Regions from separate parts of the Microbispora sp. NPDC046933 genome, predicted to be linked through region 1. Evidence: predicted binding sites of a transcription regulator. Region 1 holds the regulator's gene; each other region holds the start of a gene.
The links. Region 1 encodes HrcA, which represses chaperone genes, less so after heat shock. Its sites were predicted from a motif close to TTGGCACTCTCNNNNNGAGAGTGCCAA; they were not measured.

Region 1 (9,864 bases):
CTCCCAGGGGCCGTGCAGGTCGTAGCCCTGGACGGTGGCGAAGTCGAGCTGGTCGAAGACCTTGCGGACCTCGAATCCGGCGTCGATCTTCGCGGCGGCGGCGGGGAGGAAGGCGGTGAGCTCGTCGTGCCGGTCGTACGCCTTCATCTGGCGGCGCAGTTCGGCGAGGAACAGGGTGAGGTTCTGCTTGTCCTCGGGGCGGATGACGTTGCCGTCGTTGCCGGCGGAGCCGGGCCATTCCCAGTCGAGGTCGATGCCGTCGAACACGCCGGCGGCGGCGCCGGGGGGCAGGCCGGGCAGGTCGCCCTTGAGCCACAGGTCGACGCAGGAGGCGGCGAGCTTGGCCCGGGATTCGGAGGTGAGGACGGCGTCGGAGAAGTACTTGGAGCCGGTCCAGCCGCCGAGGGAGATGAGGACCTTGAGGCCGGGGTGGCGGGCCTTGAGTTTCTTGAGCTGGTTGAGGTTGCCCTTGAGCGGCTGGTCGTCGGTGTCGGCGGCGCCGTCGACGCTCTGCTCGGCGGGCACGGGGCGCTGCCAGTCGGCCCAGGGGTCGGCGGAGTAGCAGGTGCCCTCGGGGCCGACGAACCCGAAGGCGTAGTTGAGGTGGGTCAGCTTCGCGGCGGCGCCGCTGGCGTCCACGTCCTTCACGTGGAAGTTCCGCCCGTAGATTCCCCACTGGATGAAGTAGGCGACCCGCTTGTACCGCTCCTCGCCCGCACTCGCCTGGGCGGCGGACGGCACCAAGCCGGCCGTCAGGGTGGCGGCGACCGCCACGGCGAGGGTCCTTCTCATGAGCACGCCGGCCTCCCGAGCGCATTTTTTAGGAAAGTTTCCTGTAAATTGCCGCGATCGTAGACCGCGGTGATCAGGGCGTCAATGGCAGGGTGCGAGTGGCGGCAGACTGGAGAGCGTGCCTTCAGTGCTTCCCGACGGCGATCCCGTCCCCACGAGCGGCGAGCTGCCGTCCGGGGCCCTCGACGGGCTCGGCTCCCGTCCGTTCGGTTTCTACGTGCACGTGCCGTTCTGCGCGACGCGCTGCGGCTACTGCGACTTCAACACCTACACGGCCGCCGAGCTGGGGCCCGGCGCCGCGCAGCGGGACTACGCCGCCACCGCGGTCGAGGAGATACGGCTGGCCCGGCGCGTGCTCGGAGACGCGGCCCCGCCCGTGGAGACCGTCTTCTTCGGCGGCGGCACGCCGACCCTGCTGCCCGCCGCCGACCTCGTACGGATTCTCGACGCCATCGGCGAGGAGTTCGGCCTGCGGCCCGACGCCGAGGTGACGACCGAGGCCAACCCCGAGTCCGTGGACCCGGCCTACCTGAAGGAGCTGCGGGCGGGCGGGTTCACCCGCGTGAGCTTCGGCATGCAGAGCGCGGGCGAGCACGTCCTCGCCGTGCTCGACCGGCGGCACACCCCCGGCCGGCCCGCCGAGGCCGTACTGGAGGCCCGCGCGGCCGGGTTCGAGCACGTCAACCTGGACCTGATCTACGGCACGCCGGGGGAGAGCGAGGACGACTGGCGGGCCTCCCTGGAGGCCGCGCTGGCCGCCGGGCCCGACCACGTCTCGGCGTACTCCCTGATCGTCGAGGACGGCACCCGGCTCGCCGCCCGGATCCGCCGCGGCGAGCTGCCGATGCCGGACGACGACGTGGCGGCCGATCGCTACCTGATCGCCGAGGAGATGCTGACCGCCGCCGGACTGCGCTGGTACGAGATCTCCAACTGGGCCGCGGGCGACGAGGCCCGCTGCCGCCACAACCTGCTGTACTGGACCGGCGGCGACTGGTGGGGGGCAGGCCCCGGTGCGCACAGCCATGTGGGCGGCACCCGCTGGTGGAACGTCAAGCACCCCGCGGCGTACGCCGCCCGCCTGGCGGCCGGGGCCTCGCCCGCGCACGCCCGGGAGGTGCTGCCGGTGGAGGACAGGGCCGTCGAACGGGTCATGCTGGAGCTGCGCCTCGCCTCGGGCTTCCCGCTCGCCGGCCTCGCCCCCGAGGCGCGTACGGCGTGTGCGCGGGCCTTGGCGGACGGACTGCTGGAGGTGGAGGCGTTCAAGGCGGGCCGGGCCGTGCTCACGCTGCGCGGCAGGCTGCTCGCCGACGCCGTGGTCCGGGACCTCACGCCTTAGGCCGTCACGAAGTCGATCAGTTCTTCCACGCGGCCGAGCAGTTCGGGCTCCAGGTCGGCGTAGGTCGTGACCCGGCCCAGGATGTGCCGCCACGCCTCCTGGGGGTCCATCCGCCAGCCGAGGGCGGCGATCACGCCCTCCTTCCAGGGCACGCCGCGCGGCACGTCCGGCCAGGCGGGGATGCCGAGCGCGCGGGGCTTGACCGCCTGCCAGATGTCGACGAACGGATGCCCGACGACGAGCACGTCGTCCCCGGACACCCGGGCGGCGATGCGGCTCTCCTTCGAGCCGGGCACCAGGTGGTCCACGAGCACGCCGAGCCGCCTGCCCGGCTCGGGGCCGAACTCCTCGACGATGGCCGGGAGGTCGTCCACGCCCTCCAGGTACTCGACGACGACGCCCTCCACCCGCAGGTCGTGCCCCCAGATCTTCTCGACCAGCGAGGCGTCGTGGACGCCCTCCACGTAGATGCGGCTCTCCCTGGCGACCTGCGCGCGCAGGCCCTCGACCGCGATCGATCCCGAGGCGCTCCGCAGCGGCCCCTTCGGGCCGGCCTGGGGACGCACCAGCGTCACCGGTTCGCCTTCGAGGAGGAATCCGGCGGGCGTCAGTGGGAACACCCGCCGCCGGCCGAACCGGTCCTCCAGCGTCACGGCCTCCTTGTCGCAGGCCACCACCGCGCCGCAGAAGCGGCCCTCGGCGTCCTCGACCACGAGGTCGGGCTCGGCCGGGATCTCGGGGATCTGCCCCCGCCGTGGCCGCCGCCAGTCTCCGGAAAGCACGTCCCGCCCGTACATGCGGGGAACGCTAGCAAATCACGCCAGGCGGCGCCGGGCCGCGGAGCGGCGCGCGAGCACGACGATCGTCACGATCACCGCGGCCAGGAAGCCGACCGTGGGCAGCGCCAGCAGCGCGATCGCGCCGCCCACCAGCATGCCGACCCCGCCGACGAGCTGCTTGCCGACGCCGAACCGCACCCCGTCGCCCTCACAGGCGAGCTGGTAGGTGCCCGCCGCCGGGACGCCGGCCTCGAACAGCAATTCCCAGGTCGTGCCGTTCAGCGTGACGGACTGGGGGACGGCAGGCCGGGTCAGCCGCACCCGCGGGTCGGAGCCGTCGCCGAGCTGGCAGCGGACGTCGGTGGGCTGGTCGACGGCCGCGTAGATCGCCGGCGTGTCCGCGGGGTCGAGCGCGACGTTCACCGACTGCCCGCCGGAGAAGGTCGTCGTGGGCGCGGCGTCGCCGAGCGTGGAGAACAGGCCGCCGGCGAACCCGCCGACGCCCGCCACCAGCAGGACGACGAAGAGCACCCAGGAGAGGAAGATCCACAGCAGGCGGGGCCGGATCGGCCGGGATCCGCCGTACGGCGGGGGAAAGGGGTGCGGCATCCGCAAGGTCGCGTCGGCCGGGGGCATGGGGCGGGGCACCCTCATGGTCACATCGGGGATCTGGTTCTCGTGCATGGAACCAAGGGTCGACCATGCGGCTTGTGGTCGATTTGCAGCTCGCTTGTCCTGGTGCCCTGCGCTGTCTTGGTACCCCCTGCGCTGTCTTGGTACCCCCTGCGTTATCGCACCACGTGGGGTGGTAGCCGTACACTTGGCACTCGGGAACACAGAGTGCCAGAGTCGGTGTTTCCAGGCACAGGGAGGTGACACATTGCTCGACGACCGCAAGCTCGCCGTCCTGCGCGCCATCGTCGAGGACTACGTGTCCACCAACGAGCCGGTGGGGTCCAAGGCCCTGGCGGACAGGCACAACCTCGGCGTCTCCCCGGCGACGATCCGCAACGACATGGCGGCGCTGGAGGAGCAGGGATACATCACCCAGCCGCACACCAGTGCCGGCAGGGTGCCGACGGACAAGGGATACCGCCTGTTCGTCGACCGGCTGTCGCAGATCAAGCCGCTGTCGGGCGCGGAGCGCAGGGCCATCGAGACCTTCCTCGCCGGGGCCGTGGACCTCGACGAGATCGTCATGCGCACGGTGCGGCTGCTCGCGCAGCTCACCCGGCAGGTCGCGGTGGTCCAGTACCCCTCGCTCACCAGGTCGTCGGTGCGCCATGTGGAGATCGTCCCGCTCGCGGAGCGCCGGGTCATGCTGGTGCTGATCACCAACACGGGACGGGTCGAGCAGCGGGTCGTCGACCTGCCGGAGGCCATCGCCGACGACCGGATCGCGAACCTGCGCGCCGTGCTCAACGCGTGCCTGGACGGCTGCGGCCTGTCCCAGGTGCCCGAGACCGTGGCCGACGTTCCCGACCGCCTGCCTCCCGAGGACAGGCCGGCGGCGGCCACGATCCTGTCGGTGCTGCTCGAGACACTCGTCGAGCGGCACGAGGAGAAGATCGTCTTTGGCGGTACGGCGAACCTCGCCGCCGCCGACTTCAGCATCGGCCTGCGGGACGTGCTGGAGGCGCTGGAGGAGCAGGTCGTCCTCATCCGCCTGCTGGGGGAGACCCGCGGGCTGTCCGAACTGACCGTCCGCATCGGATCCGAGAACCCCTACAGCGGGCTGCGCGGCACCTCTATCGTGGCCGCCGGATACGGTTCGGGCGACAAGGAACTGGCCCGGCTCGGAGTGCTGGGCCCGACACGAATGGACTATCCGGTGACGATGGGTGCGGTGCGCGCGGTGGCGCGTTACGTCGGCCAGATCCTGGCGGGGTCATAAGTGTCCAACGACTACTACGCGACCCTTGGCGTACGGCGCGACGCCAGCCAGGAAGAGATCAAGAAGGCGTATCGCCGTCTCGCCCGTGAGCTGCACCCGGACGTCAACCCCGATCCGGAGACCCAGGAGCGGTTCAAGGAGATCAACCAGGCGTACGAGGTGCTGTCCGACGCGGGCAAGCGCCGCATGTACGACATGGGCGCCGACCCGTTCGCCGGCGCCGGCGCGGGTGCCGGGGGCGCCGGCTTCGGGGCGGGCTTCCCGTTCAGCGACATCATGGACGCCTTCTTCGGGTCGGCGGGCGCCGCGCGGGGGCCCCGCTCTCGCGCTCGCCGGGGCCGCAATGCCACCATCCGGGTCGAGCTCGACCTGGCGGAGGCGGCCTTCGGCACGACCAGGGAGATCGTGGTCGACACCGCCGTCGTCTGCGACGTCTGCCAGGGCTCCGGAGCGGCGGCCGGCACCCACCCCGACACCTGTGACATGTGCCACGGGCGCGGCGAGGTCTCGCAGGTGACCCGCTCGTTCCTGGGCCAGGTCATGACCTCCCGCCCCTGCCCCCAGTGCGGCGGGTACGGCAGCGTCATCCGGCACCCCTGCATGGAGTGCTCGGGCGAGGGACGGGTCAGGACCCGGCGCACGATCAAGGTCAGGATCCCGGCGGGCGTCGAGGACGGCACGCACATCCAGCTCGCCGGCGAGGGCGAGGTCGGCCCCGGCGGCGGCCCCGCCGGAGACCTGTTCCTGGAGATCGTCGAGCGGCCGCACCAGATCTTCGAGCGGCGCGGCGACGACCTGCACTGCACGGTCCACATCCCGATGACCGCCGCCGCGCTCGGCACCTCGATCACGATCGAGACGCTCGACGGCGCCGAGGAGATCGACGTGCGGCCGGGCACCCAGGCCGGCCAGGTCATCCCCCTGTACGGCAAGGGCGTCCAGCGGCTCAACGAGACCGGCAGGGGCGACCTGCTGATCCACGTGAACGTCGAGACGCCGACCAAGCTCGAGCCGCAGCAGGAGGAACTGCTGCGCGAGCTGGCGAAGCTGCGCGGGGAGGAGCGGCCGCCCGGCAAGTTCTCCCCGGGCCAGCAGGGCTTCTTCTCCCGCCTGCGGGACGCCTTCAACGGCCGCTGAGCTGATCTGATGAGTGTTCCCGTGTTCCTGTCGGACGCGGCAGGCCAGGCGGCGGGCACGATCGTCCTCGACGGGCCGGAGGGGCGGCACGCCGCCGCCGTACGCCGCCTGCGCCCGGGGGAGCGGATCGACCTGACGGACGGCGCGGGGCGGGTGGCCGAGTGCACGGTCACGGCGGCCGGCAAGGACTCGCTGACCGCCGAGGTGCTGCGCCGGTTCGAGGTCCCGCCGCCCCGGCCGAGGCTGGTGGTCGTCCAGGGCCTGCCCAAGGGCGACCGGGGTGAGCTCGCGGTCGAGATGATGACCGAGGCCGGGGTCGACGTGATCGTCCCGTGGGCGGCCGCCCGCTGCGTTACCCAGTGGAAGGGCGACCGGGCGGCCAAGGCCCTGGCCCGCTGGCGCGGCACGGCCCGCGAGGCGGCCAAGCAGGCCCGGCGCTTCCACCTGCCGGAGGTGACCGAGCAGGCCACGACCGCCGGGGTCCGCTCGCTCGTCTCCGCGGCGGCGTTCGCGGTCGTGCTGCACGAGGAGGCCGCCGAGCCGCTGAGCCGCCTGCCCCTGCCGGAGGAGCCGGGCGACATCGTGATGGTCGTCGGCCCGGAGGGCGGCGTCACCGAGGAGGAGATCGCCGCGTTGCGGGCCGCGGGAGCCACGCCGGCCCTGCTGGGGCCGACGGTGCTGCGCACCTCCACGGCGGGCGTGGCCGCGGCGGCCGTCCTGCTGTCCCGCTGCGGCCGCTGGTGAGGACTAGCCGAGGAAGCTCATCTCCGGGAACGCGGGGCTCGGCCCGTCGAACAGGCGGGTCGTGCGGCCCTTCAACTGCAGGTCGAGGAACGCGGCCACGTAGGCGCGCTGGGCCGCGACCGAGCGGACCGGGTCGACGGTTCCGACGATCTCGGACGGCGTGCCCAGGCGGTCCGAGATCCGCGGGACCAGCGCCTGCATGTCGGTGAAGGAGTAGTGCTTCGCTCCGGCGAGCCGCAGGTCGTGCTTCCAGCCCCGGCGATGCTTCCTGAACGTCACCCAGGAAGGGTCGTCGTGCTCGTCGGCGGCCAGTTGCAGGAACGGGGCGTCGAGGCCGCGCTCGGTCACCTCGCCGAAGAGCGAGCCGTCGAGGTTCACGCCCGCCTTCACCCGGTGGTCGGCGTACATCAGCCGCGCCACCGCCGCGCCGCCCATGGAGAAGCCCATGGCCGCCACGCGGGTGGTGTCCAGCGCCTTGACCAGCCGGGAGGGCAGCCCGGCCCGTCGCGCGGTGATCACGTCGAGGACGAACCGCAGGTCCGCCACCTTGACGTCGAGGGCCTTCATCGCGTCGTCCATGTCGTCCGCCCGCACCCTGGTCCGCTCCAGCCGCCCGCCGGGGAACTCGACGGCCGCCGCCTCGTAGGTGTGGTCCACGGTGACGACCACGTAGCCACGCGAGGCCAGGTCCTCCGCGGCGAGCGTGCCCAGCGAGCGCGGCACCATGTAGCCGGGGGAGTAGAGCACCACCGGGTAGCCGCCGGACCTGCGCCGCACGGGCGCGTCCAGGCGGGCGTGCGTGCGGGTCGCCGCCCAGTTCACCTGGCCGGGCCGTACGCCGAGGAAGTCGGGCGCCAAGGTGGCGTCGAAGTCGGCGGCGACCAGTGGCGGCAGGTGCGGGGACACCGGATGTCCCGGCGCGCGGGTGGCGGGATACCAGACGCTCACCATCACCTCCCGGTACGCCCGTCCCTTCACCCATGGGTCGGGACGTGACCGGTCCACCAGGCGCAGGGAGACCGTGCCGACCGGCAGCGGCCCCGACGGGGCGGGTAGGGAGAGCCGGATCCCGGCGACCGTCGAAACGCCCGGCGCCGTCGTCACAGCCACCGGCGCCGCGGACGCCGCCGGGACGGCGGCCACCATCGTGAGGGCCAGGGCCGCGCCGAGCGCGCCCGCTCGCCTCCGCCACATTTCAGGCATGTCTCGCCTCTTTCATCCTGATCGCTGTCAGTTGCGTGATCAGGATTCCAAGGAGGAGGCGCGACGCCCTCCGGCCGCGTGACGATCTCGCGGTGCGACCCTCGGTGATCGGGCGACCGCCCGTCATACTCCAGGATGACCGGCGGGCCGGGTCAGGGGGCGGCGGGCGTCTCGGTCGCCGAGTTGGGCGTGGCGGTCTCCGTGGGCGTCGGGCTCGGGGTGACCGCGGGCGCGGACGTCGTGGGCGGAGCCGTCGAGGGGCGGTGCGAGACCGAGGGCGTCACCACGGGCGGCTGCGTCACCGACGTCGGCGAGCACGTCGGCGGGAGGGCCGCGTCGGGCTCGATCACGCCCGGCTGGGAGGTGGGCGTGACGCAGGGATCGGACGGCGACGGCGACGGCCTGGCGCTCGTGCTCGTGCTGTGCGTCGGGGACGGGGTGGGCCGTGCGCGGGACGGGCTGGGGGTGACGGGCACGATCACGACCGGCCGTGAGGGCGCCAGGTTGGGCGGCCGGGTCACCGTCGAGGTGTCCCTCCTGTCCTCACGCTCGTCGCTGGCCGTGTCGATGCCCGTGGACTGTGCCACCTGGTCGCGCAGGCCGGGGACGGCCATCACGACCGCGCCCGCCACGAGCACGGCCCCTGCGGCGGCCGCTCCGACCCGCCACCACAGCATGTTCCGCACGCCGCGCAGGCCGCGCTGGTCGATGCGCCTGCGGATGATCTCGAGTCCATCGGGAGACGGCACGACCGAGTCCGCCTCCGCGCGCAGGGCACGGCGGAGCAACTCGCCGTACTCGTCGTCGGGCGGGAAGGTCATGAGAACTGCTCCAGTGCCATCCGTAGTGCGGCCATGCCGCGGGCCGTGTGACTCTTCACCGCGCCCTTGCTGATCCCCATCGCGTGTGCGATCTCGGCCTCCGACAGGTCGCCGTAGTATCGCAGCACCAGCGCCTCGCGCTGGCGGGTGGGTAAGCCGCGGAGCGCCTCGATGACGGCCGAGCGCTCCAGTTCACCGATCGCGCCGTTCTCCGCGCTCGGCGCGTCCGGCAGCCCCTTCGGCGCGTACTTCTCGACGACCGCGCGGTGCCGAAGCACGGAACGCGATCGGTTCACGACCGATTGACGCAGGTAGGCCAGTGCCTTGTCGGTGTCCCTCAGCCTGCGCCAGGCGCCGTGGATGGCGACGAACGCGTCCTGAACGACCTCTTCCGCGCTGGCCACGTCACGCACCAGCAGCACGGCGAGACGCACCAGTGACCGATAGTGAGCGCTGTAGAGCGCTGTCACGGCCATGTCGGCGTCCCATCCGACGGGCACCGTCCCCAACGACCTGTCGGCCACGAGGGTCTCGGTGGTCACATCGATAAGACGCTCGTCATCCCCGGGGGGTTTACGTTCTTCCGAATCATGAGGGGGCATGGCCCAGCGGTGTCCTCGCCCGACACTAGGGGGGTTTTCTGGGTGCAGTCTCGCACACTCACCCTAGCCGGGGGGATCATTGCAGTCATCAACTACCGCCAACGGCTAGGCTTTCGCGCGTGAGCGACTGCCTCTTCTGCAAGATCGTGGCCAAGGAGGTCCCGGCGGACATCGTCCTGGAGGCCGGGCGGGCGCTGGCCTTCCGCGACATCAACCCGCAGGCCCCCACACACGTCCTCGTCGTGCCCAAGGCCCATCACGAGAACGCCGCCGTGCTGGCCGCGGCCGACGACGGCCTGGCCGACGACCTGCTCAAGGCCTGCCACGCGGTGGCCGTACAGGAGGGCGTGGCCGAGACCGGTTACCGGATCGTGTTCAACACCGGGCCGGGGGCCGGGCAGACGGTCTTCCACGTCCACGCGCACGTGCTCGGCGGCCGAGGCCTCACCTGGCCCCCCGGCTGAGCGGCTAGCATGAAAGGGAACTAGGGAGGCGATCAGGGCCGCAAGGGCCGCCCATGTCCGAGTCACAGCACATCCACAAGACCCAGGCC
Region 2 (9,864 bases), on a different contig from region 1:
GGAGGTCTTCTGGGCGCGGTACGGCGACCCCCGCACGCGGCTCGACGGGCCGCGCGTGGACCGGCCGCACGACCTGCCCGGCGAGCTGCCCGTGATCGGCGCGGGCGGCGCCATGTACGCCGACGTCATCGGCGCCGACCGGGTGCGCGGTCCCGAGCACCCTTCGGCCGGAGCGCTCGCGGCCCTGGCGGCGGAGCGCCTCGCGACGCTGAGCGAGGAGGAGGCGGCGGAGATCGCCCGCGTGCCCGAGGGACGTGTGGATTCGGTCGAGAAGGCGCGGGAGCTGGCCGTGCTCGGCCCGCCACGGCCCATCTACCTGCGGCGTCCCGACGCGCAGGTGCCCGGGGCGCCGAAGCGGGTGACGGCGTGATCCGCCGCGGGGTCACGTCGTGAGGCAGGCCGAGGTCGTCCTGCGCCAGATGACCCACGAGGACCTGCCCGCCGTGATGCACATCGAGCGGACCACGTTCCCCACGGACGCCTGGAGCGAGGCCATGATGCGCGGAGAGCTGGCCGACCAGCCGCGCACCCGGCACTATGTCGTCGCCGAGGTGGGCGACCGCGTCGTCGGGTACGCCGGCCTGGCGGCGGCGGGCGACCAGGCCGACGTCCAGACGATCGCGGTCCTCGCCGACCACCGGCGCGCGGGCATCGGGACCGCGCTGATGGACGAACTGCTCACCGAGGCCGTACGGCGCGGCGCGGCCTCGGTGTTCCTGGAGGTACGCGCCGACAACCCGCCCGCGCAGGCGATGTACGAGCGGTTCGGCTTCCGGCGGCTGGGCCTGCGACGGCGCTACTACGACGACGGGACCGACGCCATCACCATGGTGAAGGACCTCGTGGCACGACACGAGAGCAACTGAGCGCCCCGCTGAGCGGAGCGGGGAACATGAGATGTGGGGGCGGGCATGAGCAGGCATGACGAGCCGATCGTGCTGGGGATCGAGACGTCCTGTGACGAGACGGGTGTGGGCATCGTCCGCGGTCACACGCTGCTGGCCAACACGATCGCGTCCAGCATGGACGAGCACGCCCGGTTCGGCGGCGTGGTGCCGGAGGTGGCCTCGCGGGCCCATCTGGAGGCGATGACGCCGACGGTCGAGAGCGCGCTGGCCGCCGCCGGGCTGCGCTTCTCCGACATCGACGCGGTCGCCGTCACCGCGGGCCCCGGTCTCGCGGGTGCGCTGCTCGTCGGCGTGGCCGCCGCCAAGGCGTACGCGCTGGGGCTCGGCGTCCCGCTCTACGGGGTCAACCACCTCGCCGCGCACGTCGCCGTGGACCAGCTGGAGCACGGCCCGCTGCCCAAGCCCTCGGTCGCGCTGCTGGTGTCGGGCGGGCACTCCTCGCTGCTTCTGGTGCCCGACGTGGCGCGGGACGTGATCTCGCTCGGGTCCACCGTGGACGACGCGGCCGGGGAGGCGTTCGACAAGGTGGCGCGGGTGCTCGGCCTGCCGTTCCCCGGCGGGCCGCACATCGACCGGGCCGCCCGTGAGGGGTCGGGCACGGCGGTGGCGTTCCCGCGCGGCAAGTACGACGACGGAACCCTCGACTTCTCCTTCTCCGGCCTGAAGACGGCCGTGGCGCGGTGGGTGGAGGCCCGCCAGGCGGCGGGCGAGGCGGTGCCCGTGGCCGACGTCGCCGCGTCGTTCCAGGAGGCGGTCGTGGATGTGCTCACCCGCAAGGCCCTGCAGGCGTGCGCCCGCTACGACGTGAAGGACCTGCTGATCGGGGGAGGCGTGGCCGCCAACTCCCGGCTGCGGGCCCTGGCCCAGGAGCGCTGCGACGCGGCCGGGGTGCGCCTGCGGGTGCCGCGGCCCGGCCTGTGCACCGACAACGGCGCGATGGTGGCGGCGCTCGGCGCGGACCTGGTGGGGGCGGGTGTGAAGCCCTCCACTCTGGAGATCCCGGCCGACTCGTCGCTCCCGATCACCGTCGTCAACGTCTGATCGCCGCCCCGCTCGCCTCCGGTGTCCATCGCGACGCGCGGCGGCGGGCGCGGCTCTCAGTCGGTGTGGCCGCGGGCGGGGCGCAGGAGGACCTCGGCGAGCGCCAGCATGGTCTCCTCCAGCGCGGCGAGCCGCCGGGCCACGTCGCCGCGGGCCGGTTCCATGGCGCGGGTGACCGCGTCCGAGACGGTCTCGGCGATCTGCTCGCGGTCCGGCCTGCTGCGCACCGCCTCGGCGAGGGGAACGACGGCCCCGGCCGCCAGGGTGAGGTCGGCGTTCATGCCCGCGATGGTGGTGCTCATCTCGTCCACGCCGGCGGCGACGTCCCCCACCCCGGCGCCCAGCGCGGTCACCCTGGCGTCCATGCCCTCGACGGCGTGACCGAGGCCGGCCACGGTGCCGCGCAGTTCCCCGATGCCGAGATCGGCGGGCAGGCTCCCGACACGCTCGCCGACCGCCTCGACCCCGCTCTCCACCGCCTCGATCCGGCTCCCGACCGAGTCAAGCCGTTCGATGACGACGGCCTCCAGCCGCTCGGTGCGCTCGGTGAGCGCGGCGAGGGCCTTGTCGAGCCGGGTGAAACGCCCGGCGGCGGCCTCCATCCCGCCCTGGAACTTGCCGAGCCGGTGCGCGAAGTCCGCCATCCGGTCGGCGAGGCCCTGGGTCCGGCCGCCGACCTCGTCCACGTGGTCGCGCAGCAGCTCCACGTGCTGGGCCAGCCCCTCCGCCCAATCGGGCGGCTTGGCCGCCATGTCGTCGAGCCGCTGGGTGATCATCTCGAGCGCGGCGCCGAGGCCGCCCAGCTCGCGCTCGCGCACCTCGCGCAGGAGCCACTCCATGCCCTCCAGCCGCTGGCGGATCTCGTCGAGCACGGCGCCCTGCGTCCGCTGCTCGTAGACGTGGTCCTGCGCCGCCCGGGCGAGCAGTTCGCGCATCCGGTCGGAGATGGCGGTCTGGCTGCCCGCCTGGAGGAGGTTGTGGCTGGAATGCTCCACCGAGAATGCTCCTTCACTCGCCGAAACATCGGTTCGGCCCGGTCTCGCGCAGATGAACGAACAGGCGGCACGCCCGACGGCCAACTTTAGGCCCTGGCCCGCGGCCATCAGGCGTGGAATGAGAAAGGCGGTAATTGCCGGTGAATTGTTGCGGTTTCACCCGTCCGCGCTGGTCATGGGCTGGCAGAGCAGGGCGAACGGCCGTTCTTCGATGCGGGTGAGCACGACCACGGCCGAATTGTCGCCGGAAAGCCGCAGATCCTTGCGCAGCCGTTCGACGTCGACGGCGGATCCGCGCTTCTTGACGGTGACCGCGCCGACGCGCCGTTCGCGCAGCGCCGCTCTCAGCCGTTTGAGCGAGAACGGCATGACGTCGGTCACCTCGTAGCAGGGCGCCCATCCCGTCCGTACGAGTCGGTCGCTCGTGATGTAGGCGATCCGCGGATCGAGGAGCCGGCCCGACACCAGGGCGGCGACCTCGGCCACCAGGTGGGCCCGCACCGCGGCGCCGTCCGGCTCGTAGAGATAGCGGCTCACCGGCCCGGTCTCCGCCTCCGCGCCGGACGCCGTGAGCGTGGCCCCGGACGGCAGCAGCGTGGCGCGGCGGCCGCCCGCCCCCACCCCGGTCCAGATGGCCGCCTCCTTCACCTCGCCGCGGTACGACACCCACTCGGCCTCGGCGCCCTCCGGGATGAACTCGTACGGGATGCCGGGGGCCACCTTCAGGCAGGCCGCCGGGGCGCGGGCCACCAGGTCGAGCACGACCGGCCACGTGGGGGAGTACGCCATCGGGTCGAAGGTCCGTCCCCTCGCCCCCCTTCGGGCGGGGTCGGCGAACAGCAGGTCGTATCCGCCGGGGTCGGCCAGCGCGGCGTCACCCGTGCGGACGTCGACCAGGGAGGACAGGCCGAGCGCCGCGGCGTTGGCGCGGGCGATCTCCACGGTCAGCGGGTCGAGGTCCACGGCGTCCACCGGGCAGCCGGCCCTCGCCAGCGCGAGGAGATCCCCGCCGATCCCGCAGCAGACGTCGAGCACGGCAGGGCCGCCCTCGAACTCCCCGGCAGCCTGGATTCCGCCGGCCCGGATTCTGCTGGCGCGGTGTGCGGCGACCTCGGGGCGGGTGGCCTGCTCCAGCCCGTGCGGGGTGAAGTACATGACCGCGGCGTCGGGGCCGAACTTGGCCGCGGCCCGCCGCCGCAGCGACGCCTGGGTGAGCGCCGCCGCCGCCAGGTCCGCCGGGTGGCTCCGGCGGAGCGCGCTCGCGGCGGCCACCGGATCGGCGCCGTCGGCGAGTATCTTCACGGCCTCGTCCAGGGCCCCGCGCCCGGCGGGCGCGAGCAGCATGCGGAAGGCGTCCAGGTCCACGCCCGCGACGCTACCGCCTGCCCGGCACGTACGTCGGCCGGAGGCGTCGCCCTGTGGACGACGGCGGGCGCCGAGGCCGGGACCGGCCGGAGCGGACGGGAACGGAAAGGCCGGGCGGCCGCGCCCGCGGTCAGCGGGAGCCGACGTCGCCGAGCGAGGTGAGCAGCTTGCAGAGCAGCCCGGACAGCTGCTCCCGGTCCTCGTCGGTGAGGTCGGCCAGCAGCCGTTCCTCGTTGGCCACGTGGCCCTCCAGCAGCGCGTCGACCACCGCCCGGCCCTCCTCGGTGAGGGTGATCAGGACCATTCGGCGGTTGGAGGGCGAGACCTCCCGGTGCACCAGTCCCCTGGCGACGAGGCGGTCCACCCGGTTGGTGAGCGCCGCGGAACTGACCATCGCGGCCGTGGCGAGATCGCTCATGCAGAGCCGATGATCGGGGTTGGAGCGGAAGAGGGTCGCGAGCACGTCGAACTCCCACGGTTCCAGGTCGTGCCCGGCGAAATACTCCTTGATGCCCTTCTCCAGCAGCCGGGACGCGCGGGAGATCCGCCCGGCCACCCCCATCGCCGAGCAGTCCACGTCCGGGCGCACCCGGGCCCACTGGCCGAGGATCCGGTCGACGGCGTCGTGGCCGCGAGTGTCGTGGCCGCGAGTGTCGTGGTTGGGGGCGCCGTTGCCGGCGGTGTCGTTCGCGAGGGTGTCGTTCATAGCGCGCGCGGCCTGGGTCCTCCCCGCCGCTCCTCCTCCACCGGTCATCGTAACCGACACTTCGACGTTGAAATGTAGGCGAGGCCTGCGCTATCTTCTGCGTCGAACAGTAAAACATCGAAGTGTTCGAGGTGAAAGAGATGAAGGTCCTGGTGCTCGGCGCGACGGGGTACATCGGCGCGGTGCTGGCGGAGCACCTCGCAGAACGCGGCCACGAGGTGGTCGCGCTCGTCCGGCCGAAGGCCCGCGACGCCGCCGTGCCCGGTGAGGTGCGACACGGCGACCTCCACGAACCCGAGACGCTCGGGAAGGCGGTGACGCCGGACATCGACGTCGTCGTGCACGCCGCCAGCCCCGTCGGGGACGAGGAGGTGGACGTCGCGGCGATCGAGGCGCTGGCCGGCGGCGGCGCGCGGCTCGTCTACACCAGCGGCGTCTGGGTTCTCGGCGCCACGACCGAGGCGGCGGGCGAGGACGCGCCGGTGAACCCCATCACGGCCTCCCGCTACCGGCCGCGCGTGGAAAGGCTCGTGCTGGACGCGGGCGGCGTCGTCGTCAGGCCCGGCGTCGTGTACGGCCGGGGCGCCGGCATCCCCACGGTGCTCACCGCCCCCGGGCAGGAGGACGGCCGCTACGTCCACGCGGGCGGTCCGGTGCCGACCTGGGCGACCGTGCACGTCGACGACCTGGCGGACCTGCTCGTGCTCGCGATCGAGAAGGCGGCCCCGGGAAGCCTCTTCCACGCCGTCGCCGAGGAGGCGGTGAGCGTCGCCGATGTGGCCGCGGCCGCCGGCCGTACGGGGAAGGCCGTGCCGTGGCGGATCGACGAGGCGAGCGAGGTGCTCGGCCGCCCGTTCGCCGAGGGCCTGGCCCTGAGCCAGGTGGTGAGCGGCGACCTCGCGAGGAAGGTCCTCGGCTGGCGGCCGAGCCGCCCCGGCATCGTCGACGACGTCCGCTCCGGCTCGTACGCCTCCCGCGCCTGACCGTCCGGCGGACGCGGGCGCCGGACCGCCGGGAGGGGCGGCGGTGACGGCGGCGCGGCGGACGGCTGAACGGGCGATCGCGGGCGCGTTGCCGTGAGGTACGTCTGACCTGCGATGCCGGTTCGTGTTGACTGTCACGCGCCACTTGCATACTGTTTCGTGTTGGCACTCTCCCACTGAGAGTGCCAACAGCGACGAGACAGGTCTGACACCCGCGACGGCAGGCCGCTGGTCGCCTCTTCAGCTCATTCATCGCAATCTGAAGGGGAGGTCCGATCGTGACGACCGCCACCAAGGTTCCCGTTAAGCCGCTTGGCGACCGCATCGTGGTCCAGCCGCTTGAGGCCGAGCAGACCACCGCCTCCGGCCTGGTCATCCCGGACACCGCCAAGGAGAAGCCGCAGGAGGGCCGCGTCCTCGCTGTGGGTCCGGGCAACTGGGACGAGGACGGCGAGAAGCGCATCCCGCTCGACGTCAAGGAGGGCGACGTCGTCCTCTACAGCAAGTACGGCGGCACCGAGGTCAAGTACGGCGGCGAGGAGTACCTGGTGCTCTCGGCCCGCGACGTGCTCGCCATCATCGAGAAGTAAGCCGCGCCGGCTTGCGGAGCCCCGGGACAACGCGCCCGGGGCTCCGCGCGCTCACAAGGAGACCTGAATGCCGAAGATCCTGGAGTTCGAAGAGGACGCGCGGCGCGCTCTCGAGCGTGGTGTCAACGCTCTCGCCGACGCCGTCAAGGTGACGCTCGGCCCCCGTGGCCGCAACGTCGTCATCGACAAGAAGTTCGGTGCCCCGACGATCACGAACGACGGTGTGACCATCGCTCGCGAGGTCGAGCTGGACAAGCCGTACGAGAACCTGGGCGCCCAGCTCGCCAAGGAAGTGGCGACCAAGACCAACGACATCGCGGGTGACGGCACCACCACCGCGACCGTCCTGGCCCAGGCCATGGTCCGCGAGGGCCTGCGCAACGTGGCCGCCGGCGCGCAGCCGCTCGGGCTCAAGCGCGGCATCGACAAGGCCGCGCAGGCCGTCAGCGAGCGGCTGCTCGGCACCGCCCGCCACGTCGAGGACAAGAAGGAGATCGCGAACGTCGCGACGATCTCCGCGCAGGACGCGAAGATCGGCGGCCTGATCGCCGAGGCGTTCGACAAGGTGGGCAAGGACGGTGTCATCACCGTCGAGGAGTCCAACGCGATGGGCCTGGAGCTGGAGTTCACCGAGGGCCTCCAGTTCGACAAGGGCTACCTGTCGCACTACATGGTGACCGACCCCGACCGGATGGAGGCGGTCCTCGAGGACCCCTACGTCCTGATCCACCAGGGCAAGATCTCCTCCATCGCGGACTTCCTGCCGCTGCTGGAGAAGGTCGCCCAGAGCAAGCGCCAGCTGCTGGTCATCGCCGAGGACGTCGAGGGCGAGGCCCTGGCCGTCCTGGTGACCAACAAGATCCGCGGCACCTTCACCTCTGTCGCCGTCAAGGCGCCCGGCTTCGGTGACCGCCGCAAGGCCATGCTGCAGGACATCGCCATCCTCACCGGCGGCCAGGTCGTCAGCGAGGAGGTCGGCCTCAAGCTGGAGCACGTCGGCCTCGAGGTGCTCGGCACGGCCCGCCGCGTCGTGGTCAACAAGGACACCACCACGATCGTGGACGGCGCCGGCGACGCCCAGGCGATCGAGGACCGCGTCCGCGAGATCAAGGTGGCGATCGAGCAGTCCGACTCCGACTGGGACCGTGAGAAGCTCCAGGAGCGTCTCGCGAAGCTGTCCGGCGGTGTGTGCGTGCTGCGCGTCGGCGCCGCGACCGAGGTGGAGCTGAAGGAGAAGAAGCACCGCCTGGAGGACGCGATCTCCGCGACCCGCGCCGCGATCGAGGAGGGCATCGTCTCCGGCGGTGGCTCCGCGCTCGTGCACGTGTCCAAGGAGCTCGACGACCTGGGCCTGATCGGCGACGAGGCCACCGGCGTCTCGATCGTCCGCAAGGCGCTGATCGAGCCCGCCCGCTGGATCGCCGAGAACGCGGGCCTGGAGGGGTACGTCGTCACCACCAAGATCGCCGCGATGAACGCCGGTGAGGGCCTCAACGCCGCCACCGGCGAGTACGGCGACCTGGTGGGCCAGGGCGTCATCGACCCCGTCAAGGTGACCCGCTCGGCCGTGCAGAACGCCGCGTCCATCGCCGGCATGCTGCTCACCACCGAGGCCCTCGTCGTGGACAAGCCCGAGGAGGAGGCTCCGGCCGCCAACAGCGGTCACGGCCACGGCCACGGTCACGGCCACTGATTCCGCGCCTTCCGCGCATCGCGCCCCGCGCCCGCCCGCAAGGGCGGACCGCGGGGCGCACCGCTTTTCCGGCCCTGCCCGTTCCGGGCGCGGACGAGCCGTCGGGGCGGAGCCGGGACGCCGGCAATGGGAACGACCGGCATGCTTCTTTTTCACTGTCAAGCCGTCAGTCGTATATCCATCCTTTTGGGCATTCTGGTTGGAATGTTCCAACGGTCGGGTGATCAGATGATTACCGAACGTTATCGACGCGTCAATGTGACCAATCCGTAGCCGTTAACCATGACGACATGAACGATCGCGACGGGCATCATGCCTAACGTGACCGAGGGATGCGTCGCCGACGCCGCAACTGGGGTAAGGCTTGCGACGAGATCGGATGAGCCCGACCTCAGGGAACTGACCAGCCTTGCCGTACAGGGAGATCGCACCGCGATCGAATCACTGCTGGGACATCTGCGCCCGATGGTGGTCCGCTACTGCAGGGCTCGACTGGGCCGAGTGTCCGGTCAGTACCACATCGCCGACGACGTGGCCCAGGAGGTGTGCATCGCGGTGCTGTCGGCGCTGCCGCGCTACCGCGACATGGGCCGCCCGTTCGCCTCGTTCGTCTTCGGCATCGCCTCGCACAAGGTGGCCGACGCCCTGCGTAGCTCGGTCCGCTCGGCCGTGCCGACGCAGGACCTGCCGGACGGGCCCGACGAGGGCCCCGGGCCGGAGGAGACGGTGGTGCGCTACATCGAGGCGCAGCACGCCCGCGACCTGCTCGCCCGGCTCCCGGACACGCAGCGCGAGCTCCTCATCCTGCGGGTGGTCTCGGGCCTGTCCGCCGAGGAGACGGGTAATGTACTCGGCATGTCTCCAGGTGCCGTCCGGGTCGCGCAGCATCGTGCGCTCGCCAGGCTCCGGCAGCTGGCCGAGCTGGAGTCGATTGCGTGACCACGAAACGTCGTCGTACGGCACGCCACCTCGGGTCGTACGGCGATGCCGACGTGGAGGGCGACGTAATGCGGACGGACGCCGTCCTCGACGCGCTCGCCCGCCGCGATCCGGTCGGCGGCACGGACGCCGCCGTCCGGTTGCTCGGCGCGCTCGTGGCCGACGTGGACAGTCAGCGGCTCTCCTCCGTGTCGATCACTCCGTCCACGTAGCCCCGGGCGTACTCCCAGCTGACGTAGTCCGCGGGATCGGGCTGGTAGGCCGGCTCGTGGACCTGCGGCCGGCCGTTGTCGATCATCTGGCGTAGGTTGCCGCGCAGCAGGTCCCAGTCGAAGTAGTGCTGTTCGCCGCACTCCGGGCAGTCGAGGACCAGCCCGAGCACCCCCTGGGGTTCGAGCAGCGAACGGAAGACCTCCACGTCGGCGAGATCGGTCAGCGCCTCGTCGCGTTCGGCGAGCGTCAGCGGCTCCACGTCGTCGGGCGCTCCAAGCTCCGCCGCGGGGTCGTTGGGGTCATCCGCGAACGGGTCGCGGGGGACGTCTTCCAGCACGCATCCCACCTTATGACCACGGCCCCCTCCACGCGGATAAGTGCGCCTCATCTGCTGGTCGGGCCGCGGCCCGGGCACGGACGTCACAGCCAGC
Region 3 (9,864 bases), on a different contig from region 1:
CCCCCGAGCAGGTGCTGTTCCGGCTGCTGTCGGACCCCGAGTTCCTCGCCAAGGCGGCCCGGTCGGACCTTTCGCCGGAGGAGCAGCAGCTCATCGTGTGGCGCAAGCCGTACAAGTCGCACCGGTCGGCCAAGTGGACGGCCGCCGACGCGGCGCTCCTGGACGAGCTCGGCGACCTGATCGAGCGGACGCCGCCCCAGGGACACCTCGTGGTGGACGAGGCGCAGGACCTGTCGGCCATGCAGTTGCGGGCCCTCGGGCGCCGCTGCCGCAACGGCTCGGCGACGGTGCTCGGCGACCTCGCACAGGGCACCACGCCCTGGTCCGCGCGTTCGTGGAAGACCGTGCTCGACCACCTCGGCCAGCCCTCGGGCGAGGTCACCGAGCTCACGCTCGGCTTCCGCGTGCCCCGCGAGATCCTCGACTTCGCCGCGCGGCTGCTGCCCTCCGTCGCGCCGGAGCTCGCCCCGCCGCGCTCGCTGCGTCCCGGCGCCGGTTCTCTGTCCGTACGCCGCGAGGCCGACGTCGCCGCCGCCCTTCCCGGGGCCGTACGGCAGGCCCTCGCGCACGAGGGCTCGATCGCGGTCATCGCGGCGGACTCCGGCCTTCCCGCGCTCTCGGCGGCCCTGGAGGCCGCCGCGGTGCCGCACACGGTGCTCGGCCCGGACTCGACGGGCGACGACCGGGTGCTGCTGGTGCCGGCGACGCTCGCCAAGGGTCTGGAGTACGACCACGTGATCGTCGCCGAGCCGGCCGCGATCGCGGAGGCGGAGGAGCGCGGCCTCGCCCGCCTCTACGTGGTCCTCACCCGGGCGGTAACGTCACTGACCGTCCTGCACAGCCGCGACCTGCCCGAGGAACTGCGATGAACCTGCCCGACGTACGCATCCGACACGGAGCGCTCGACGACGTGGAGACCGTGCTGCGGTTCTGGCTGGAGGCCGCCGAGAACACCGACAGGCACGACGACGCCGGCAAGGTCGTGGCCCTGATCGAGCGCGATCCCGAGGCGCTGCTCATCGCCGAGATCGACGGCCGCGTGGCCGGCACGCTCATCGCCGGGTGGGACGGCTGGCGCGCCCACCTCTACCGGCTCGCCGTGGACCCGGCCCACCGGCGCATGGGCATCGGATCGAGGCTGATCCGGGCCGCCGAGGAGCGGTTCCGGAAGTTCGGCGCGTTCCGCGCGGACGCGATGGTCCTGCACGACAACGCCCTGGCGCACCACGCCTGGACTGCGGCGGGATACACGATGCAGACCGACTGCGCCCGCTGGGTCAGGCGCCTCCCCTGAGGCATGGCACGGGAAAGGGCGGTTCCCCCGAGGGGGAACCGCCCTTCCGTTGAGACGAAGCAGGCAGATGGATCAGAAGTCCATGTCGCCGCCGCCGGGCATGGCGGGGGCCTTCTCCTTCTCGGGCTTCTCGGCGATGACGGCCTCGGTGGTCAGGAACAGCGCCGCGATGGACGCCGCGTTCTGCAGCGCCGAGCGGGTGACCTTGGCCGGGTCGATGATGCCGGACTCGAACATGTTGACGTACTCGCCGGTCGCGGCGTTGAGGCCCTCACCGGCCGGGAGGTTGCGGACCTTCTCCACCACGACGCCGCCCTCGAGGCCGGCGTTGACGGCGATCTGCTTCAGCGGCTCCTCGAGGGCCTTGCGGACGATCGCGGCACCGGTGGCCTCGTCGCCGTTGACCTCGAGCTTGTCGAACGCGTTGGCGCCGGCCTGCAGCAGGGCCACGCCACCGCCGGGGACGATGCCCTCCTCGACCGCGGCCTTCGCGTTGCGGACGGCGTCCTCGATGCGGTGCTTGCGCTCCTTGAGCTCGACCTCGGTGGCCGCGCCGGCCTTGATGACGGCGACGCCGCCGGCCAGCTTGGCGAGGCGCTCCTGGAGCTTCTCGCGGTCGTAGTCGGAGTCGGTGCGCTCGATCTCGGCGCGGATCTCGTTGACCCGGCCGGCGATCTGCTCGGCGTCACCGGCGCCGTCGACGATCGTGGTCTCGTCCTTGGTGATGACGACCTTGCGGGCGCGGCCGAGCAGGTCGAGGGTGGCGTTCTCGAGCTTGAGACCGACCTCCTCGGAGATGACCTGGCCACCGGTGAGGATGGCGATGTCGCCCAGCATGGCCTTGCGGCGGTCGCCGAAGCCCGGAGCCTTGACGGCCACGGACTTGAACAGGCCGCGGATCTTGTTGACGACCAGGGTGGCCAGGGCCTCGCCCTCGACGTCCTCGGCGATGATGACCAGCGGCTTGCCGGACTGCACGACCTTGTCGAGCAGCGGCAGCAGGTCCTTGTTCGCCGAGACCTTGGAGTTGACGATCAGGATGTACGGGTCCTCGAAGACCGCCTCCATGCGCTCGGGGTCGGTCACGAAGTAGCCGGACACGTAGCCCTTGTCGAAGCGCATGCCCTCGGTGAGCTCCAGCTCCAGGCCGAAGGTGTTGCTCTCCTCGACGGTGATGACGCCTTCCTTGCCCACCTTGTCCATCGCCTCGGCGATGAGGGCGCCGATCTCGGTGTCGGCGGCGGAGATGGAGGCGGTGGAGGCGATCTGCTCCTTGGTCTCCACGTCCTTGGCGAGCTTCGACAGCTCCTCGCTGACCCGCTCGACGGCGGCCTCGATGCCCTTCTTCAGCGCCATCGGGTTGGCGCCGGCGGCTACGTTGCGCAGACCCTCGCGAACCAGCGCCTGGGCGAGCACGGTGGCCGTCGTGGTGCCGTCACCGGCGACGTCGTCGGTCTTCTTCGCGACTTCCTTGACGAGCTCGGCGCCGATCTTCTCCCACGGGTCCTCGAGCTCGATCTCCTTGGCGATGGAGACACCGTCGTTGGTGATCGTGGGGGCGCCCCACTTCTTCTCCAGCACGACGTTGCGGCCCTTGGGGCCGAGGGTCACCTTCACGGCGTCGGCGAGCTGGTTCATACCGCGCTCGAGACCGCGCCGGGCGTCCTCGTCAAACGCGATCATCTTGGCTGCCATTAGGCTAGACCTCCCAGTAGCAGGGTGTCTTCAACGGACCGAGCCGACGCCCGCGACGGCATGGACCCGCTATCCCTGCGCGAGCCCCATCGCCCCGATCCCGGTTGTTGTCACTCTCGACCTCAGAGTGCCAAACAAGTATTTAGCACTCTACCCCTGGGAGTGCAAGCGGAAGCCGTCCTGACCAGCTTGGACGGTATGTCCAGATGAGCGAGCCAGAGGCGCGCGGCCGGCACGACCCGGCGGGCAAGAGCGCCCCGACGAGCGAAGCGGGAAACATGGCGAAAGGCCCGGCCCGCGGGAATCCGCGTGCCGGGCCTTCCAAGGTCGATGACGAGATCAGACGGCCCGTACGGCCTCCGCCTGCGGGCCCTTCTGACCCTGCGTGATGTCGAACTCAACCCGCTGACCCTGCTCGAGGGCCTTGTAGCCGTCCATCATGATTGCCGAGTAATGGACGAACACGTCCTTCCCACCGTCTACCGCGATGAAGCCGTAGCCCTTGTCCGCGTTAAACCATTTGACGGTGCCCTGCGCCACTTCCGACTCCTCTTGCTGGGCTGGGGACCACACCCAAGAAGCCCCCGGTTTTGTCGATCGTCCTCGACCATACCCGTGTCAAGGCGTAGGACAACAGAGTCAATCCGCAAACTACTACTTGGCGTTCGCTCAAAGCGGGATCGAAGAATATTCACTTTGCTGTTGAATAGTTGAGAGCTGCACCTTTTGCCATGGCATCACATGCTTCTTCACGCGATAGAAGCGCATGTCAGGTGCGCGGCCCCGCCGCGGCGGCTCAGCCTCCGGCGACGGCGGGGATGACCGAAATCTGCACCCCGTCCGGCGTGGCAGTGTCCAGACCCTCGGCGAATCGGACGTCCTCTTCCCCGACGTAGACGTTGACAAAACGCCGAATCTTGCCCGTCTCGTCCAGGATGCGCCCGCCGATGCCGGGGTAGTCCGCGTCCAGCTTCTGGAGGACCTCGCGGAGCGTTCCCCCCTCCCCGCTCACCTCCGCGGCGCCGTTGGTGTACGTCCGGAGAATCGTCGGAATCCGCACGGAAACGCTCATTGTTCACTCGCTTTCGTTACTGCCGATGGGCCTTTTGAAACGCTTTCAGTTGGCGAATGCCGCACGGAAGGCGTCGAGAGAGGGACGGATGACGGCGGCGGGGCGGGCGTGCTCGGCGACCGCGTCGAGCGTCTTGAGCCCGTCGCCGGTGTTCAGCACCACGGTCTCCGCGTCCGGGTCGAGACGGCCCTCGCGCACCAGCTTGCGCAGCACGCCGACCGTGACGCCGCCCGCGGTCTCGGCGAAGACGCCCTCGGTCCTGGCCAGCAGGCGGATCGCCTCGACCACCTCCTGGTCGTTCACGTCCTCCACCGCGCCGCCCGTCCGCCTGGCGATGTCGAGCACGTACGGACCGTCGGCCGGGTTGCCGATCGCCAGGGACTTGGCGATGGTGTCGGGCCGCACCGGCTGCACCACGTCCTGCCCGGCCTTGAACGCCCGGGAGACCGGCGCGCAGCCCTCGGCCTGCGCGCCGAAGATCCGGTAGGGCCGCTCCTCGACCAGCCCCAGCTTGATCAGCTCACGGAAGCCTTTGTCGATCTTGGTGAGCTGCGAGCCGGAGGCGATCGGGATGACGATCTGGTCCGGCAGCCGCCAGCCGAGCTGCTCGGCGATCTCGTACGCGAGCGTCTTGGAACCCTCGGCGTAGTAGGGCCGGAGATTGACGTTGACGAAGCCCCACTTCTCGCCCAGCTCATCGCCGATGAGCTCGGAGCAGAAGCGGTTCACCTCGTCGTAGGTGCCCTCGAGGGCGACCAGGCGGCCGCCGTACACCGCCGCCATGGTGACCTTGGCCGGCTCCAGGTCGGCGGGGATGAACACGCAGGAGTCGAGGCCGGCCCGGGCGGCGGCGGCGCCCACCGCGCCGGCGAGGTTGCCGGTGGAGGAGCACGACAGGGTGTGGAATCCGAAGTTGCGCGCGGCCTCGACCGCGATCGCGACGACCCGGTCCTTGAAGGAGTGGGTCGGGTTGCCGGAGTCGTCCTTGACGTGGAGCGACCGCAGGCCCAGCTCGGCCGCCAGCCTGTCGGCCTTCACGAGCTTGGTCCAGCCGGGCTGGAGGTTGGGCTTGGCCGCCACGCCGGCGGGAACGGGGAGCAGGGAGCGGTACCGCCAGATGTTCGCCGGTCCGGACTCGATGTCCTCCCGGCGAACCTCGCCGAAGTCGTACGCCACCTCAAGGGGGCCGAAACACTCCGTACAGGCGAAGATCGGGCCGAGGTCGTAGAGAGCGCCGCATTCGCGACACGAAAGACCGGTGGCGGGGCCGAACTCGACGGGGTTCGCGGCAGTGTTAGCGGCAGTGCTGGTGTGCGCCATGAAGCGAGGCCTTTCCCTCATCTTCGCTCGCGACCACCCTGGCCGCGAGCCGGAATTGGCACCTGTCCCGGCCGGGCCTCGTGGGCACGAGTGCGACACCGGGGAGGTTGCCGGGGCTTCGCAGGGCCGGTCCCTCCACCCCTCTGGATGAGCATGTTCAGTTGTGCGACCTTCGCAGGAAGGTCCCTAGCACTGTACCCCGGCGTCCCCGGTGTCCGTTCCGACGTCTCGCATGGCGAGACGATTCGTATCAGCCGTACGCCTCGCCGAGGGCGCTCTGCACGTACTTGCGCGCCTGGTGGATACGGGACTTGACCGTCCCGAGGGGGATCTTCAGCTGATCGGCGACCTCCGCGTAGTCGAGCTGGCAGATGTCGCGCAGCACGAGCGCCTGGGCGAGGTCGGGCCGCTCGGCCTCCAGCGCCTCCATCGCGTCGAGCAGGTCGAGCCGCGACCCGGCGATGACGCTCACCCGCCGGGGATCGGGACGCTGCTCGGGCAGTTCCTCCGCCTGCTCGGACGAGCGCCGCTTGAGCGAGCGGTAGGTGGTCCTGGCGCAGTTCACGGTCACGATGTGCAGCCAGGTGCTGAACTTGGCCCGCCCCTCGAACCTGGCGATGTTGCGCGCCACGGCGAGCAGCGTGTCCTGCGCGGCCTCCTCGGCGTCCTGCCGATACGGTAGAAGCCGCTCGCAGTGCCGCAACACGTCGGGCTCGATGCGCCGCAGCAGTTCGCCGAGCGCGCGATGGTCCCCCTGGGCAGCCGATCGGGCCAGGTCCTCGGTCGTATCGTCCAGTGCCATGCCGTATCCAGCCCTCCCGCGATCGGTTGACATCCTATTGACAGAGGTCGGCTTTTATTAATCTTCCGGCATGCGCGCCCGCTCTGATCGAGGGAACCCCAAGATGAGCAGCACCGTTCTGATCGCGTCCAACCGGGGCCCGGTGTCCTTCACGCTGTCGGAAGACGGCGGCCTGACCATGCGCAGAGGCGGGGGCGGGCTCGTCTCCGGCCTGTCCGAGGTGGTCAGGGGCACCGACGTCCTGTGGGTCTGCGCGGCGCTGTCGGACGGCGACCGGGGCGCGGTCCGTCAGGCGCCCGCCGGGCGGCTCGACCGGGCCTTCGAGACGGGGCCGATCCGCATGCTGGACATCCCGCCCGCGGTCTTCCACCGGGCCTACAACGCCGTGGCCAACTCGACCCTCTGGTTCGTCAACCACCTGCTCTACAACACGCCCTTCGCCCCCGAGTTCGGCACGCGGTTCCGGCGCGAGTGGGAGTCGTACCGCACGTACAACGGCGCCTTCGCGCTGGCCCTGGCCGAGGAGGCGGCGCACCGGGCGCGCGTCATGGTGCAGGACTACCACCTGACGCTGACCCCGGCGATGCTCCGGGTCGAGCGGCCCGACCTGCGCATCGCCCACTTCTCGCACACGCCCTGGGCGCCGCCGGAATACTTCGCGCTGCTGCCCGGGGACGTCGTGGCGGAGGTGCTGACCGGCATCCTCGGCGCCGACCACGCCGGATTCCTCACCGCGCGCTGGGCCCGCGCCTTCATGGACTGCTGCGAAACGCTGCTCGGGGCCAGGGTGGACCACGCCGCCCGTACGGTGACGTACGACGGGCGGACCACGCGGATCGGCGTCCACCCCCTCGGTGTGAACGGCGAGGCGCTGCTGGCCCGGGCCGCCGAGCCGGACGTCGAGTCGCACATGACCGTGATCAGGGACCTCGTGGGCGACCGCAAGCTGATCGTGCGCATCGACCGCACCGAGCTGTCCAAGAACATCGTGCGCGGCCTGCGGGCCTATCAGGAGTTCCTGGCCGCCCATCCCGAATGGCACGGCCGGGTCGTCCACCTCGCGTTCGCCTACCCCTCCCGGCACGACCTGCCGGAGTACCGCGAGTACACGGCGGCCGTGCAGCGCTGCGCCAAGGAGATCGAGGACGAGTACGCGACCGAGGACTGGGAACCGCTGATCCTCAACGTGAACGACGACTACCCGCGCTCGCTGGCCGCCTACCGGCTGGCCGACGTCCTGCTCGTCAACCCGATCAGGGACGGCATGAACCTGGTGGCCAAGGAGGGCCCGATCCTGTCGCCCCGGTGCGCGCTGGTGCTGTCCCGCGAGGCGGGCGCGGCGGCCGAGCTGGGAGCCGACTCGCTGCTCGTCAACCCGTACGACGTGTCCGGCACGGCGGCGGCGCTGCACGAGGCGCTGACACTGCCGGAGCAGGAGCGGCTCACACGTGGCCTGCGGCTGCGGGAGGCCGCCACCGCCCTGCCGCCCCAGCGCTGGTTCGAGGACCAGCTCACCGCGCTGCGCTGACCCGGGCCGACGCAGTGGGCTGACCCCGGCCGGCCGCAGGTGTGCTGACCCGGCCGGCGCAGCGTGCTGACCGCCACGCCGGTCGCCGCACCGGGTGATCGGCTCTCGTCCCGAATGATCTGCTGCGCTACCCTTGCCTGGTTTTGGACCGCAACATAAAGGTCACCAGAGACAGCCCCACCTGGTTGATCTATCTCCAGCTCGCCACCTTCGCCACCTACCTGTACGGCCTGTCCGCCGCCATGCCCCTCCTGCGCGCCGAGCTCGGCGTGTCCCAGGCCGTCGCCGGGCTGCACGGCACCGGGATGGCACTCGGCGGCATCGGTGGCGGGCTGGCCCTGCCCGCACTCACCAGGCGGTTCGGGCGCCGCGTCGTCACCTGGGCCGGCCTGACCGGGATGAACGCCGGGGTGCTCCTCGTCGCGTTCGGGCACGCGCTCCCGTTCACCCTGGCCGGTTTCACGCTCGCCGGCGCCTGCGGTTCGACAGCGTTGTACGTGATGATGGCGGTGCTCAGCGACCACCACGGCCCGGCAGGGGCGGCCGTCATCAGCGAGGCCAACGCGGTCGCCGTCACCGCCGGAATCGCCACCACCTACGCCTTCAGCGTGGTGGCCGAGTCGCCGGTCGGCTGGCGGCCCGCGCTGTTCGTGCCGGTGGCCTCCACCCTCCTGCTGGCCCTGCTCATGGGCCGGGTCTGGGTGCCGCCGGTGCCCGCCCCGCCGCCGTCGCCTTCCCCGACCTCCAGCAGACTCCCGTACGGCTGGCGCTTCCACGTCGCCGGAGCGGTCCTGCTGTGCTGCGTGGCCATCGAGTTCGCCTTCAACCTGTGGGCCGCCGAGCTGCTCTCCCAGCGGACCGGGCTGTCGCCCGGCCTGGCGGCGACCGGGCTGACCGCGATGCTGGCCGGCATGGCCGTGGGCCGGTTCGGCGGCGCCCGGCTGGCCCTGCGCTTCGCGCCGGGGTCGATGCTGCTGGGCTCGCTCGTGGTGACCCTGGCGGGCTGGGCGCTGTTCTGGACCGGGACCTCGGCGCCGGTCTGCTACGCCGGGCTCGCGCTCAGCGGGCTCGGCATCTCGGTCCAGTTCCCCATGGGCCTGACGCGCATGATCGAGGTGTCGGGAGGCCGGCCGGACCAGGCGTCGGGCACGGCCTCGATCTGGGCGGGCATGGGCTCGGGCAGCGGGCCGTTCGTGCTCGGCGCGCTGGGCGACGGCTTCGGGACGCACACGGCGTTCCTGCTCGCGCCCGCCCTGATCGCGATGGCCGCGGGCGGAGTGGCCGCTTCCAGGACGCGTTCCTGAATCGGCGCCAGGAACGTGCCCTTCGTTCCGGTCCGGCGACCACTCTCAGGGAACTCCGGGACGTCCTGTCACGCGGCGTCGAGGGCTGCGGTGATCTTGCGGGCCATGTCGGCCACGGTGGGGGGCTCGCCCTTCCGGCAGGTCATGGAGCAGTGGCGGCAGAGCCGGGCCGATCCGAGCGCCCAACACCACAACCCGCCGACCACCAGACCAACTCCCGTACTGGACCGGGAAGGCAAGCGGGCAGCCGGCGGCTGGGCCCGCGTCGGGGGCGGAAGGCGTTTCATAAGCGGTCGCCCGGTGGACGGCGGCACCGCCTCGCCGCTTGGTGGGACGGGTGCGCGGCCGCCGCGTGGAACCGCGACCGCGCCGCCGCACCCGGTGATCATCCCCGCCTGCCAGTGACGGCAGCCGGCTTCTGAGGGCATGGCCGATTTCCGCGCTCAGAGCCCTCGCGGGCCCCAGGCCGGTCAGTTCCAGGTCGCGTTCTTGAGGATCGCGTCCAGCTGCGGGTGGTCCCACTGGTCCAGGACCAGGATCTTCGACGTGGGCAGATACCACTCGCGCTGGTTGTAGTGCAGTTTCACTCGCCACTTCTTGTCGACGCAGGTCGCCGCCCACTTGTGGTAGTCCGCCTTGTGGCCGGGCCCGACCTGCCGCAGCCCCTTGTCCGCGAGCTTCCATTCGCCCTTGTACAGCTTGTAGCTCTTGGGGCAGATGCTGACGTCGGTGGCCGGGTCGAATCCGTACTTCGACTTGTATGCCTGGAACGTGCGGAGTCCGATCTTGAGCGCCTTCGGGCCCAGCACCCAGAAGCCGTGGCACCCGTAGTCGCGGAAACCGTAGTCC

Region 2: the regulator HrcA is predicted to act here: its motif matches at 6,161-6,187, upstream of groES (co-chaperone GroES).
Region 3: the regulator HrcA is predicted to act here: its motif matches at 3,097-3,123, upstream of groL (chaperonin GroEL).

What each region holds. Positions count from the first base shown of each region.
Region 1 is NZ_JBEYWW010000004.1:97,239-107,102, reverse strand. It holds gene ABZ857_RS06870 (glycoside hydrolase family 18 protein) at 1-792, opposite strand, end outside; gene hemW (radical SAM family heme chaperone HemW) at 911-2,131, shown strand; gene ABZ857_RS06860 (DUF3097 domain-containing protein) at 2,128-2,928, opposite strand; gene ABZ857_RS06855 (hypothetical protein) at 2,947-3,594, opposite strand; gene hrcA (heat-inducible transcriptional repressor HrcA) at 3,791-4,804, shown strand; gene dnaJ (molecular chaperone DnaJ) at 4,805-5,941, shown strand; gene ABZ857_RS06840 (16S rRNA (uracil(1498)-N(3))-methyltransferase) at 5,951-6,685, shown strand; gene ABZ857_RS06835 (lipase) at 6,689-7,888, opposite strand; gene ABZ857_RS06830 (hypothetical protein) at 8,041-8,709, opposite strand; gene ABZ857_RS06825 (SigE family RNA polymerase sigma factor) at 8,706-9,185, opposite strand; gene ABZ857_RS06820 (histidine triad nucleotide-binding protein) at 9,431-9,775, shown strand; gene ABZ857_RS06815 (PhoH family protein) at 9,829-9,864, shown strand, end outside.
Region 2 is NZ_JBEYWW010000001.1:531,183-541,046, reverse strand. It holds gene tsaB (tRNA (adenosine(37)-N6)-threonylcarbamoyltransferase complex dimerization subunit type 1 TsaB) at 1-370, shown strand, start outside; gene rimI (ribosomal protein S18-alanine N-acetyltransferase) at 390-866, shown strand; gene tsaD (tRNA (adenosine(37)-N6)-threonylcarbamoyltransferase complex transferase subunit TsaD) at 912-1,949, shown strand; gene ABZ857_RS02290 (hypothetical protein) at 2,006-2,944, opposite strand; gene ABZ857_RS02285 (methyltransferase domain-containing protein) at 3,101-4,309, opposite strand; gene ABZ857_RS02280 (MarR family transcriptional regulator) at 4,440-5,015, opposite strand; gene ABZ857_RS02275 (NAD-dependent epimerase/dehydratase family protein) at 5,138-5,998, shown strand; gene groES (co-chaperone GroES) at 6,274-6,588, shown strand; gene groL (chaperonin GroEL) at 6,656-8,281, shown strand; gene ABZ857_RS02260 (sigma-70 family RNA polymerase sigma factor) at 8,594-9,220, shown strand; gene ABZ857_RS02255 (hypothetical protein) at 9,217-9,432, shown strand; gene ABZ857_RS02250 (DUF5319 domain-containing protein) at 9,393-9,770, opposite strand; gene ABZ857_RS02245 (helix-turn-helix domain-containing protein) at 9,854-9,864, opposite strand, start outside.
Region 3 is NZ_JBEYWW010000020.1:20,488-30,351, reverse strand. It holds gene ABZ857_RS25365 (AAA family ATPase) at 1-869, shown strand, start outside; gene ABZ857_RS25360 (GNAT family N-acetyltransferase) at 866-1,294, shown strand; gene groL (chaperonin GroEL) at 1,367-2,989, opposite strand; gene ABZ857_RS25350 (cold-shock protein) at 3,329-3,529, opposite strand; gene ABZ857_RS25345 (MoaD/ThiS family protein) at 3,786-4,061, opposite strand; gene thrC (threonine synthase) at 4,107-5,381, opposite strand; SAM riboswitch class I at 5,396-5,535, opposite strand; gene ABZ857_RS25335 (sigma-70 family RNA polymerase sigma factor) at 5,632-6,183, opposite strand; gene ABZ857_RS25330 (trehalose-6-phosphate synthase) at 6,287-7,711, shown strand; gene ABZ857_RS25325 (MFS transporter) at 7,855-9,015, shown strand; gene ABZ857_RS25320 (hypothetical protein) at 9,486-9,864, opposite strand, start outside.